One region of the Parabacteroides sp. B2-S-102 genome, then DNA from elsewhere that is predicted to be linked to it. Evidence: riboswitches for the same ligand, from Rfam matches in the RefSeq annotation. Region 1 holds a riboswitch; the other holds the start of a gene.
The links. A riboswitch is a leader RNA that binds a small molecule or an ion and turns the genes downstream of it on or off. The one in region 1 is predicted to bind thiamine pyrophosphate.
Positions count from the first base shown of each region.

Region 2: another riboswitch for thiamine pyrophosphate. It lies ahead of thiD (bifunctional hydroxymethylpyrimidine kinase/phosphomethylpyrimidine kinase); the one in region 1 lies ahead of NBH07_RS04230 (sulfide-dependent adenosine diphosphate thiazole synthase).

Region 1 covers NZ_JAMOKM010000002.1:323,088-329,258, reverse strand. Annotated here, with positions in the region: gene NBH07_RS04245 (hypothetical protein) at 1-47, shown strand, start outside; gene NBH07_RS04240 (DUF3440 domain-containing protein) at 44-1,345, shown strand; gene NBH07_RS04235 (IbrB-like domain-containing protein) at 1,329-1,853, shown strand; TPP riboswitch at 1,944-2,040, shown strand; gene NBH07_RS04230 (sulfide-dependent adenosine diphosphate thiazole synthase) at 2,103-2,873, shown strand; gene NBH07_RS04225 (hypothetical protein) at 2,930-3,349, opposite strand; gene NBH07_RS04220 (DUF6769 family protein) at 3,420-3,824, shown strand; gene NBH07_RS04215 (efflux RND transporter periplasmic adaptor subunit) at 3,903-5,111, shown strand; gene NBH07_RS04210 (efflux RND transporter permease subunit) at 5,127-6,171, shown strand, end outside.
Region 2 covers NZ_JAMOKM010000001.1:635,394-641,564, reverse strand. Annotated here, with positions in the region: gene NBH07_RS02730 (thiamine phosphate synthase) at 1-430, opposite strand, end outside; gene NBH07_RS02725 (thiamine phosphate synthase) at 421-1,017, opposite strand; gene thiD (bifunctional hydroxymethylpyrimidine kinase/phosphomethylpyrimidine kinase) at 1,010-1,858, opposite strand; TPP riboswitch at 1,853-1,950, opposite strand; gene NBH07_RS02715 (BamA/TamA family outer membrane protein) at 2,054-3,283, opposite strand; gene cbiD (cobalt-precorrin-5B (C(1))-methyltransferase CbiD) at 3,436-5,307, opposite strand; gene cobM (precorrin-4 C(11)-methyltransferase) at 5,307-6,171, opposite strand, start outside.

The sequences.
Region 1 (6,171 bases):
GGAAAAATTATGATAAAATGCATTATTTACCGGAGGTAGAGTCATGATGCGAAGAATGGATGTGTACGAGGCGACAGAGAAAAGATTGAAGATCATTTTTGATTATTTCGATTACGTATACGTCTCTTTTTCCGGCGGAAAGGATAGTGGTGTACTGTTGAATTTGTGTGTAGATTATATTCGTAGATACGCTCCGGGACGAAAATTAGGTGTATTTCATATGGATTATGAGGTTCAATACAGCCAGACGACCGAATATGTGGAAAAGGTTTATGCCGCTAATTCCGATATCCTTGATATTTATCATTGTTGTGTTCCTTTTAAAGTCCAGACATGTACATCTATGTTTCAACAATATTGGAGACCTTGGAGCGAGGAGTACCGGGATATCTGGGTTCGAGAGATGCCCCATTCATGTCTCCGGGCGAAAGACTTTGACTTTTTCAAGGAGGACATGTGGGATTATGATTTTCAGAATATGTTCCCTTTTTGGTTGTATCAACGGAAAATGGGCCGGCGTATATGTTGCCTTGTTGGTATCCGTACCCAAGAGAGTTTTAATAGGTGGCGGGCCATACATAGTGATAAGAATTACAGAAAACTAGCTAATTATAAATGGACTCGCAGAATGAATTATTCTATATATAACGCATATCCTATTTATGATTGGAAAACTCAGGATATCTGGATAGCGAACGGAAAGTTCGGTTGGACATATAATCATTTGTATGATTTGTATTATCAAGCAGGGGTGCCTTTGTCCCGGCAACGTGTGGCGAGCCCATTCATATCCCAAGCGATATCCACACTGTTCATTTACAAAGTTGTCGATCCCGACATGTGGGGGAGGATGGTTGGACGTGTAAACGGTGTTGGCTTTGCCGGTATATATGGGAATACCTCCGCTATGGGATGGAGGGCTATCAAGTGCCCAGCCGGGTTCTCTTGGGAGAAATATATGTATTTTCTCCTAAATACTTTACCCGAAGAAACTCGTGAGAACTATTTGAATAAGTTAAGAGTCAGCCGTAAATTCTGGAGAGAAAAAGGAGGATGCCTCAGTGAGGAGACTATCGCTAAGTTACGGGCGGCTAATATTCCTATCATTGTGGAAGAATGTACCGCTTACCATACGGATAAGAAACCGGTACGGATGGAGTATATCGATGATATCAATATACCTGAGTTTAAAGAAATCCCTACTTACAAACGTATGTGTGTTTGTATTTTGAAAAACGATCATACATGTAAGTATATGGGTTTTTCCCAGACAAAACGAGAAAGGGATATGAGAAAAGAAGTAATGGACAAATATAATTTTTATAAGCATGGGAAACTTTGTTAGTCCGGCATATGGTGTTAGGGCTGTCCCTATAGAAAAAATTGTAGCCAACAGCTATAACCCTAATATCATGGCACCACCGGAAATGCGATTATTGGAACTTTCCATTTGGGAGGATGGCTATACGATGCCTTGCGTCTGTTATTATCTTGAAGAGGATGATTTATATGAGATAGTAGATGGTTATCATCGTTATCTGGTTATGAAGCAATCTCAAAGGATTTATGATCGTGAGAAAGGAATGTTGCCTGTAACGGTGATTGAGAAAGATATTTCAAACCGAATGGCTTCAACCATTCGCCATAACAGGGCTCGAGGGATGCACAACTTGGAACTTATGACGGAGATTGTTACGGAGTTGGTCAAATCTGGGATGTCTGATAAGTGGATCATGCGTAATATTGGAATGGATAAAAATGAGTTACTTCGGTTCAAGCAGATTTCGGGATTAGCTGAATTATTCCGGGATAAAGAATTCGGTTGGTCTGATGACTGGTCGGAAGAAGATTAAGCTTCTTACATTTTGTTTGGCTGAGCGTTTTTTGCCTTTTATGGCTCTGTTGAGTACATATATACTAATTTTTTGTACATTTGCCCCCGACTTTTCACATAGGGGTGCCCGAGTCATACGGGCTGAGATTATACCCATCGAACCTGATCCGGGTAATGCCGGCGAAGGGAAAATAAGGTAGAACTAGGAAATAAAGGGGGCGTTACCTCTATGTGCTCCCTGATGTTTAAACTTTAATTAGTTATTAAGATGGAACAGATTGTTTCAAGTGGAATCATTGACTCTTACTTCGAGAAGTTGAAGAGCAACTTGTCTGTGGATGTAGCGATCGTGGGAGGGGGACCTTCCGGTATCGTGGCCGCTTATTTCTTGGCGAAAGCCGGTAAGAAGGTGGCGTTGTTTGATCGTAAGCTGGCTCCCGGTGGAGGTATGTGGGGCGGCGCTATGATGTTCAACGATATCGTGGTGCAGGAAGAGGCTATGCCGATTATCAAGGAATTGGGCGTAAGTTATAAAGAGGGTGCTAACGGCACGTATATCATGGATTCGGTACATACCACTTCCGCTTTGATTTATCAGGCGACGAAGGCGGGCGCTACGATCTTTAACTGCTATTCGGTAGAGGACGTGGTGTTTCATAACGATGCCGTAGCTGGTGTGGTAGTGAACTGGGCTCCGGTAATCCGTGAGGGGATGCACGTGGATCCGTTGACGATCATGGCAAAGGCTGTCTTGGAAGGTACGGGGCATGATTGCGAGATCGCCCGTGTGGTAGCCCGTAAGAATGATATCCAATTGAATACACCGACCGGAGGCGTGATCGGCGAGCGTTCCTTGAATGTGGAGCTGGGTGAGCAGACGACGGTGGAGAACACGAAGGAGATCTACCCGGGATTATTCGTTTCCGGTATGGCCGCTAACGGCGTAAGCGGTAGCTTCCGTATGGGACCGATCTTTGGCGGCATGCTGATGAGCGGCAAGAAGGCGGCTGAGTTGATCTGCGAAAAGCTTGGGAATTGAAAATTGAGAATTGAGAATTGAGAATTATTGATTGTTGTATCTTTAATTTTCAATTCTCAATTCCCAACGGTTTTTCCTTGTCTCAAGAATAAGAATCCCGTTATGATCAACGCCGTGGATAATCCCGTATAGAATACAGAAATGAAAGAATTCGGCAGTAAATGGAGCGCACGGATCGTGATCCCGAAAGCGATCATGAAGATCATGATAATCCAACCTTTCACGTCGAAGAAAGAGAACGGGCAATGTTTCCCGTTTTTCCGGGAGATCCGTTCGGAATGTTTATAGAAAAGCCGTTTAAAGACCAAATTGAAGAAAAGTAAGAAAACGATGGTCGCTTCCCCGATCTTGAATAACCAATAATGGGTATCGTTTAACCATGTGACGATACCGATGCGTAAGATATTGATACCGGCGAAAATCCATACGCAACCGGCGGTATATAATAATACCTTTTTATTTACTCCAAACTTCATCTATCTTTTTATTTACCGCAAACTTACAACATTCATGTAAAAAACGGAAAAATATCCTTATCTTTGTGCCATGCGTGAGAAAATGAAACAGAGGGTTGTACAATACGTGGTGCTGATGGCCGGCATCTTGGCATTGCTTTCTGTGGTTATCCCTCACCATCATCACCGGGACGGGATGCCTTGTTATCAATCCTTGACCGCGGAGCAAGCGCATGGCGATAAAAGCACTGATACGCATGATTGCGGTTGCGACGGGCATAACTTGGCCTATTTCAGTACGCATATTTCTCATTTTATGGATGGAGATGTGGATATACATCTGATGCCGTTACTCGTCTTATTTGATTACATTTATCCACCTGAACCGGCGTTTTGCGGACAGCTCCTTGATCACGAGAACGCCCCTTACATTGAGTCGCTGCACGACACTTGGATAGTGAGTGCCTCGGGACTTCGTGCCCCTCCTATGTCTTGATACCTCGTTTGTGAGAGCGGGTGAGGACAGACTTGCCCCTATCTATTTATTATTAACGATATCAAGATTTTTTACACAATGAAGAAAATATATTTGGTAGGTGCGATGTGCGCTTACCTGTTTGCCGGTTGTGCGGGAAATGCGTCGCAAGCCGGACACGATGAGCATAATCATGAATTAGAGGCTCACGATCATGATCATGAGGGACATGAACACGAAGGCCATGACCATGAGCATGAGCATGAGGCCGGTGGTACCCATCCCGGCGAGATTGTCTTTAAGAAGGCTTTAGCCGAGGCCGTTGGTTTGCAGACCGTAACGGTTAATCCCGCTCCTTTCACGGATGTGATTAAGACGAGCGGACGAGTAATGGCGGCGCAGGGGGAGGAGTCCGTGATCGTCGCTACCGTCCCCGGCGTGATCTCGTTTGGTAGCTTGCCATTCGTGGATGGTACGGCGGTACGCAAGGGACAGGCCGTGTTGAGTATCGCTTCCAACGCCCTCTCGGATGGAGACGTGGCGGCAAGGGCTAAATTCGCTTATGAGACGGCGAAAAAGGAATACGAGCGTATGCAAGCCTTGGTAGGCGATAAGATCGTATCCGCCAAGGATTTCGAGCAGGCCCGCTTGAATTACGAGAACGCCAAGGTCGCTTATGAGGCGATAGCGGGAAAACAGACGGCGAAAGGCGTGTCTGTAGTCTCTCCCTTGAACGGTTACTTGAAGAACATCCAAGTGAAAGAGGGTGATTATGTATCCGTAGGTCAGCCTTTGGCTACGATCTCGCAAAACAATCGTTTGGTATTGCGTGCGGACGTGTCTGAGAGGTATTACAACGATCTTCCCATGATCCAAACCGCTAATTTCATGACTCCGTATGATAACGCTCTCTATAAATTGTCTGATTTGCGTGGACGGTTGTTATCGTATGGAAAGGCTTCCGATATGAACTCTTTCTATGTACCGGTGACTTTCGAGTTCGATAATAAAGGAGCGGTTATCCCCGGTTCTTTCGTGGAGATCTTTTTGTTGACAAAGCCGATGGAGAATGTCTTGAGCGTACCTGTCTCCGCCCTTATCGAGGAGCAGGGCGTTTATTCGGTATTTATCCGTCTGGATGAGGAAGGCTATAAGAAGCAATGGGTGACGCTGGGAGCGAATAACGGCTCGGAGGTACAGATCCTTTCCGGATTGAAACCGGGCGATGAGGTCGTGACCCGTGGCGCTTACCAGATCAAGTTGTCTTCCGCTTCTAACGCGATACCGGCTCATAGCCATAGCCATTAATAGGAGGGACGTTGCATGTTAAATAAGATAATTTATTATTCATTGCACAACCGGTTGGTAATCTTGGTTTGTGCGCTATTGCTGATGATCTGGGGTACGTACACGGCGTTTAATACGGACGTGGATGTGTTCCCGGACTTGAACGCCCCGACGGTCGTGATCATGACCGAGGCGAACGGTATGGCTCCCGAGGAGGTGGAACGCTTGGTGACATTCCCTGTGGAGACTGCCGTGAACGGTGCGATGGACGTGCGGCGTGTACGTTCCTCGTCTACCACCGGATTCTCCGTGGTTTGGGTAGAGTTTGATTGGGGTACGGATATTTACCGGGCTCGTCAGATCGTGTCCGAAAAACTGGCTGTCTTGGGTGAGAGCCTTCCCGAGAACGTAGGTAAACCGACCTTAGGCCCGCAGTCATCCATCTTGGGTGAGATGATGATTCTCGGTTTGACCGCCGATTCCACGTCTTTGTTGGACTTACGTACGATCGCCGACTGGACGATCCGTCCCCGTTTGTTGTCTACGGGCGGTGTGGCGCAGGTTGCCGTGATCGGTGGCGATATTAAGGAGTACCAGATCTTGTTGGACCCGGCTCGTATGAAGCACTACGGTGTAGGGTTGAACGAGGTGTTGGATGTTTGTCGGAATATGAACCGGAACGCCAATGGTGGTGTATTGTATGAGTTCTCGAACGAATACATCATCCGAGGTGTCTTATCGACTTCGAAGGCGGAGGAGATCGCTCAGGGCGTGGTGAAGACCGTGAATGAGTATCCGGTTACGCTGGGTGATATCGCTACGGTCAAGATCGGCGGTAAAAGCCCGAAGCTGGGAACCGCTTCCGAGCGAACGAAGCCGGCCGTATTGATTACCGTGACCAAACAGCCGGATACGAGTACGGAGAAGTTGACGGAGAAGCTGGACGAGATTGTTGTCGATTTGCGGAAGAACTTGCCGGCGGATGTACATGTCTCTACGGATATATTCCGCCAGAGTCATTTTATCGATAACTCTATTAATAATGTAAAGAAGAGCTTGTTTGAGGGTAGTTTCTTCGTGG
Region 2 (6,171 bases), on a different contig from region 1:
TATCCTCGAACGTGTTAGCCGTAGCCCCGATATAGAAGATGGCATTGGAATCTAACTTGTCTCTCAGTACTTCCCAAGCGATATCCAAGGGCATATCATTCTTACCCAGATGACAAGCCGTAGCGCCACATGTCACGGCAGCCTCCAGATCATCGTTTACGCAGAAATCCACGATTCGCTCACATTCGTCCGCGCAGATAGTGGCACATTTACGTACGGTATCCTCATAGATCCCGTCTTTCATACGCAATTGTATCCACGAACATCCTCCTTGGATTGCCATGCGTACCTCGTCGCATTCCGTATATTTAGGTGTACGATGCGTTATAAACATCAAGCGGTTACTCCCACCAAAAGGAGGGCGTAATCCGGTTGTTCTCCGACCGACTCTTCCATTCTCATCATATCCGAAATAATAATTTAAGGCCATACTTGTAATCGTTTGAATTGTTTTATGAGTTGATCCGCAACAAGAAGGGAGGGATCGTTTCCCCAAAGGGCCCCGAGAACGGCGACACCGCCGAAGGGGATATCTCTTAATTTCGTTATTGTTTGTGAGCAGATTCCTCCCAAGGCGATCACCTTATCATCGATGATGCCCTTTGCGTTTCGCAATCCATCTAAGGAGAATCCGCTACCATATCTTTCTTTGGATATACTCTGAAAGATCGGGCTAAGGAACACATAGTCGCATACCGGTTTATACTCGATAATCTCTTCCAGACTATGGCAAGAACGACTTATACTACCTTTATATAAAGGTGGAGCTTCCGGGTTCCTCTTGTTCAAATGGATTCCTCCTAAAGCCCTTTCTTCTGCCAAGGTAAACCAATCATGAAGAACGATCCTGTCGTAATAAGCCGGAGAGATCTTATCCAATAAGCCCTCCAATTCATCACGTTTACAATCCGGTTTACGTAGATGTAAACGAGACATTCCTTCCGCGAATAGAAGTTCGATCAAAGAAGCTTCATCCGCGAAAAAATAAGGTGTAGTAATTACGACCAGCTTATTCATGATTCCATCGGATTTTATGAAGGGCAGAGGGTGAGAAGAAGTGGTTTACAGGTCCGTGCCCTTTTCCCATGCATACATTTGCCCCGTGAACGAGCGCGTTATTCATATATTCCTTGGCTAATCGTACGGCTTCCACCAATGAATGGCCGAGTGCCATATAAGCGGCGATGGCGGACGATAGCGTACAGCCCGTTCCATGGGTATTGAAGGTCTCCACTGTTGGCGAGGCCAGACAAATCGGATTATTCTCATTGATAAATAACCGATCCACCGTTTCTACTCCGGGAATATGCCCCCCTTTGATCAATATAGCGTTACATCCTTTTTCCTGCAATTTCCGGGCGGCACATAAGATATCCGCCTCGTTATTGATTTTTATACCGGAAAGATATTCCGTCTCGGGAATATTCGGAGTAAGCAGTGTCGCTTTAGGGAACAACTCATCCATGATGGTTCGGATGGCGTCATCCTCCAATAATTTACTTCCGCTCGTGGATATCATCACCGGATCTAAAATGATAGAAGTTCGTCGGAAGGAAGGTAAAGTCTCAGATACAACCTTTACGGCATCCTTGTTATGTAGCATCCCTATTTTTATGGCATCTACGATGAAGTCCTCAAGAATAGCTTCGATTTGTCCTCTCAAAATCTCGGGAGAGATCGCTTGGATCCCTCGCACCCCCTGTGTGTTTTGAGCGGTTATAGCCGTTATCGCCGAGGCTCCAAAAACACCCAGCGAGGAAAAAGTCTTAATATCCGCTTGTATTCCGGCACCACCGCCACTATCAGAGCCAGCGATCGTTAAAGCTACCGGATAACGGTACGTTTCATTTTTATCCATTTAACATTCGTTTTTCTTACGGCGGCATTACCCGCATCAAGTAGTAAGGGTATGATCTCAGCCCATATAGTATGGCACCCCTTCGATGACGCAAACTTAGTGAAAAAAATCGATATTAAGATATTTCCGGCTTTTAAACGATAATTTTAACGCAAGGTTATACTTCCATAGATCGTAGACGGGAGCCTTCTGGTTTTAGAAGGCTTCCGTCATATTCATATAAACCGCCATTCCTTTTTGGTTCGGGTCTTTGCCTACGTCTAGGCGGAAGTTCTTGCCGGGTTGCATTTGGATACGTAGGCCTACGCCGTAGTTGAATTTCCACTTATTCCAGTCTACGATAGGAGCGTTTCCGATCGTACCCGTGCCAACCCAACCTACAAAACCACACTTCGCCCAGAAATTACCGCTCTTATATTTCTCCACGCTGCCGAACATATGACGATACTCCAGAATCCCATACGCCATGGTCTTGTCACGGTACTTCCCCCAATAATATCCGCGAAGATCGAAAGGGGAACCAAATGAAGGAAGCTCCGTAAAAGGAACGTTCCCCACACCGATTTGTGTCTTGGCGATCCATGCCAAGGTGCTACGAGGACGAAATACTTGCTGGAATTGGCGGTATTCCAGTTCGAACATCTCATAATTATATGCACCGCCTAAATACTTTCCGTACACCTTGGCGATCGCGCTTAGTAACATACCGGAACTTGGGGTCGCCACATCATTTCGTGTATCGTATTGAATCAAGCCGCCGACACCGATATTGACATAATCTCGTTTGAACTTATTGAAATAAGGATCTTCGGCCATCACCGGGTTGATATCATCTGATTTGCTGAAATTAATATCAAAAAGAGGACCCGTATATAAATGAGGCCTAACTTCCCATACGAAACGGGGATATAGTTGGAAAGAACTCTTATGGAATTTCGTTGTCGAGTCGCTCTTCTCGATTTGCTCGATCGTCTCATAGCCTTTCCCGAAATAATGCGAAGGTTCGTTCCGATAACCGTAACTGATATAAATACGGAAGCGATTCTCGTTGAAGAATAAGGTACCAGCACCGGCAAAAACGAACGTCCCGTTTAAGGTGATGTTAAATCCCGCAGGGATAAACGATCGTTGGGATATCGTATCATTCTTGTTTAAGCGAAAGCTAGCCAAAACCGCGCCACCTACGCCAAAGGAGGCTTCCGGCGTGTAAGACGGTCCGCCAAGGATAGACCACCAGATCCTTTTGTTGGCCCGTATGGAGTCTTTATGTAATTGTTTATGATAACGTTGTATTTGCTTTTCGGTCATAGGCTTACCGTCCAGCATCAGCACTTCTTTCGGAATCGTGTCATTGGAAATACCTTGCGCCTTTACGGAAAAGGCGAATAGAAGGCAGGCCATATAAATTAAAAGATATCTAAACATTATTTTAATCAATATTTAGAGGGCAAAAGTACGAAATCCTCCTAATATGTATTCTTAAAGAATCCCTAATAAAAAAGAATAAACAGCTAAAAAGAAATGCTATTACAGTCTGGGGGGTGTAGAGACGTAGCGTGCGTGCTGCGTCTCTAAAGCTAAGATTGGTATAAGACCTTGCCCTCTTCGGATATTAACAGCAAGGTTAGTTCGCCGTCGGGAAGGATAGGAGCGCAATACGATTTACATTTTTGTAAAAGTAATGGGAAGAAACGATTTTGATCTTTTTCCGTAAGAAGCTCCCATAATTCACGGGCCAACGTAATCCGATTGATTGCATCTACGGTCGCCTCCTCGCATTTCGCTTCTTTCGCTACATCTTGAAGGAAGCCTTTGTTCATGACGACTTTTTTGCTGTGTGTATCCAGGAAACCTTCCGCAAGTTTCACCGCCTTGCCGATCATGATGCCTAAGATAACCTGCTTGAAACCTAAATCGGCAGCGATCTTTAGCGTCTCTCCGATAAAATTCCCGTAATGGACGAATGATTGTGGAGGCAAAGAAGCGTATAAGCTCCGAAGGTAGCGTTCACTCTTCGCCCCGGAATTAATAACCAACGTCTCGCAACCTATCGCTTTGGCGACACTGGCTTCTTTCCGTATCGAGGCGATAAAAGCGTCCGATGAGAAAGGACGCACGATTCCGGATGTCCCGATAATAGAGATTCCCCCGATAATTCCAAGTTTCGGATTGAAGGTACGTTTCGCCAACTCCTCGCCACCGGGAACCGAGACCGTGACAATAGCGACGGAATCGGGTGAGGGCAGGAGTGGAATCAGCTCTTGCCGGATCATCTTACGGGGCGTGGCGTTTATAGCCGGGCCACCGACTTTCAAGCCGAGTCCCGGAAGGGTCACGGTTCCGACTCCTTCACCTGCTTGGAAGATGACTCTTCCCGTATCGTCGCTTTCTGTTTCTTGACAATGTTCTTCTTGTGCCATTACCGTGGCACAACCGGATGCATCGGGAGATAATTGAACAGTAACCCGGATCCGGCTATGATTCGTCACGTCCGGATCATCCCCAGACTCCTTGATCACGGTACAGGTGGCGGAGGAACACCCGGCCCATTCGGTATAGGCTACCGGCAACGTTATCTGTTCTCCCGAGGGTAATGTTATCTGGCTTTCTGTTTGTTCCTTCCGTGATAATAAGGCCAATAAAGCAGCTTTTGCGGCGGCGGTAGCACAAGCTCCGGTCGTATATCCGCTTTTCAAGGGAAAGAATTCTGGTAATAGGCGTTCAATTTGTTTACGCAATCCGTCTTCACCATACACTCGGTAGAAAGTTTCCGGTAATGCGGGACGCTTCACGACAAATACTGGTATTCCGAATTGGCGGGCAGCGTTCACTTTATCCGTAAAATAGCCGGAGAAACCACTTTCCTTTGTCAAGATCGCATCCGGATGGAGTTGCTCCAACAACTTTAACTCATCCTCACCTTCTCGATAGAAAACCAGACGTTCTTGGGGGAAGCCCTGCTTTTCGGCCAACGACAAAGATTCCTCCCGCTCCAATATACGGAACCAAGTGGTATGCGATCGCCAATAAGGGCGGAGCGGGGCAAGGGTGTTCACGCCACTGAGGGCAAGTAGCCGTTGGATACCTTTGTTTTCCATTTGGTGAATTGCGTCTGCATAACTATCGCACCAAATCAAGTCCTCATCACGAGGTGGATACCGACGTTCGTAACGGATCACCGGAATCTGTAAACATTTCGATACTTTTTCGATCGTTTGGTGTAACACTTGAGCGAAAGGGTGTGCCGCATCAATCAATAGCTTAATCGCGTGGTCACGACAAAAACACTCCATTTCCTCCGCATTCATGGCTCCGGTCAAACGGATTCCATGCGCGCATTCAATGGATTGCAAAGTTCCTTTCGTAGAATAGTAATAGGTAGCGGCTGCCTCGTCCGCTACCCGCACAGCCACACGACCTTCTGTCGTTCCTCCAAGGATCAGTATCATTACTTACGGAAAAGATGTTTGAATTCATCCGCATATAAGCGGGATAGACCCTTGCGATTATCGATGGCATCCCCGACGACAAGTAATGTTGTCAGTGTAAGATGATTCTCTTTTACGATTTTCGCGAGATCTTTCAGTTGCCCACGGTAGATCCGCTCGTCTTTCCATGTCAATTTATAGCAAGCGGCTACCGGAGTGGTTGGAGCGTAATGTCGCGATAATTCCTCTTGGACCTTCTCTACGACACCGGCGCTTAAGAAAATACACATCGTACTTTGGCTTTGAGCCAGTTTGTGCAGTTGCTCTTTCTCAGGCATGGGCGTACGTCCTTCGCCACGAGTGAGGATGATCGTTTGTACTTTCTCCGGAATCGTGAACTGAGAATAAAGAGCGGCGGCGGCGGCTTGGAAAGAGGAGATACCCGGAGTGATATGATAATCCATCCCGTATTGATCAAAGTAATTCATTTGCTCTTGAATAGCTCCATAAATGCAAGGATCGCCCGTGTGCAAACGAACGACAAACAATCCTTTATCATAAAACTCTTTCATCAACGCAAACTGTTCTTCCAGATTCATATCCGCCGAGCTTCGCACCGTAGCGCCTGCCTTTGCGCATAAGGTAAGTTCTTTCGGGACGAGGCTTCCAGCATACAGGATCAAATCAGCTTTCTCCAACATTTGCCGCCCGCGGATAGAGATCAAGTCCGGATCGCCGGGACCGGCTCCTACGATCTCGATATGTCCCTCACGGCAGGCCGTCCGATCTAACGCTACGGCAAAGGTATATTCATTTCCTTTCCCTAAATCCGCTTTTTGCTTCTCGACCAAAAGCGGACCGCCATGAGCCGCATAAATGGCGGAA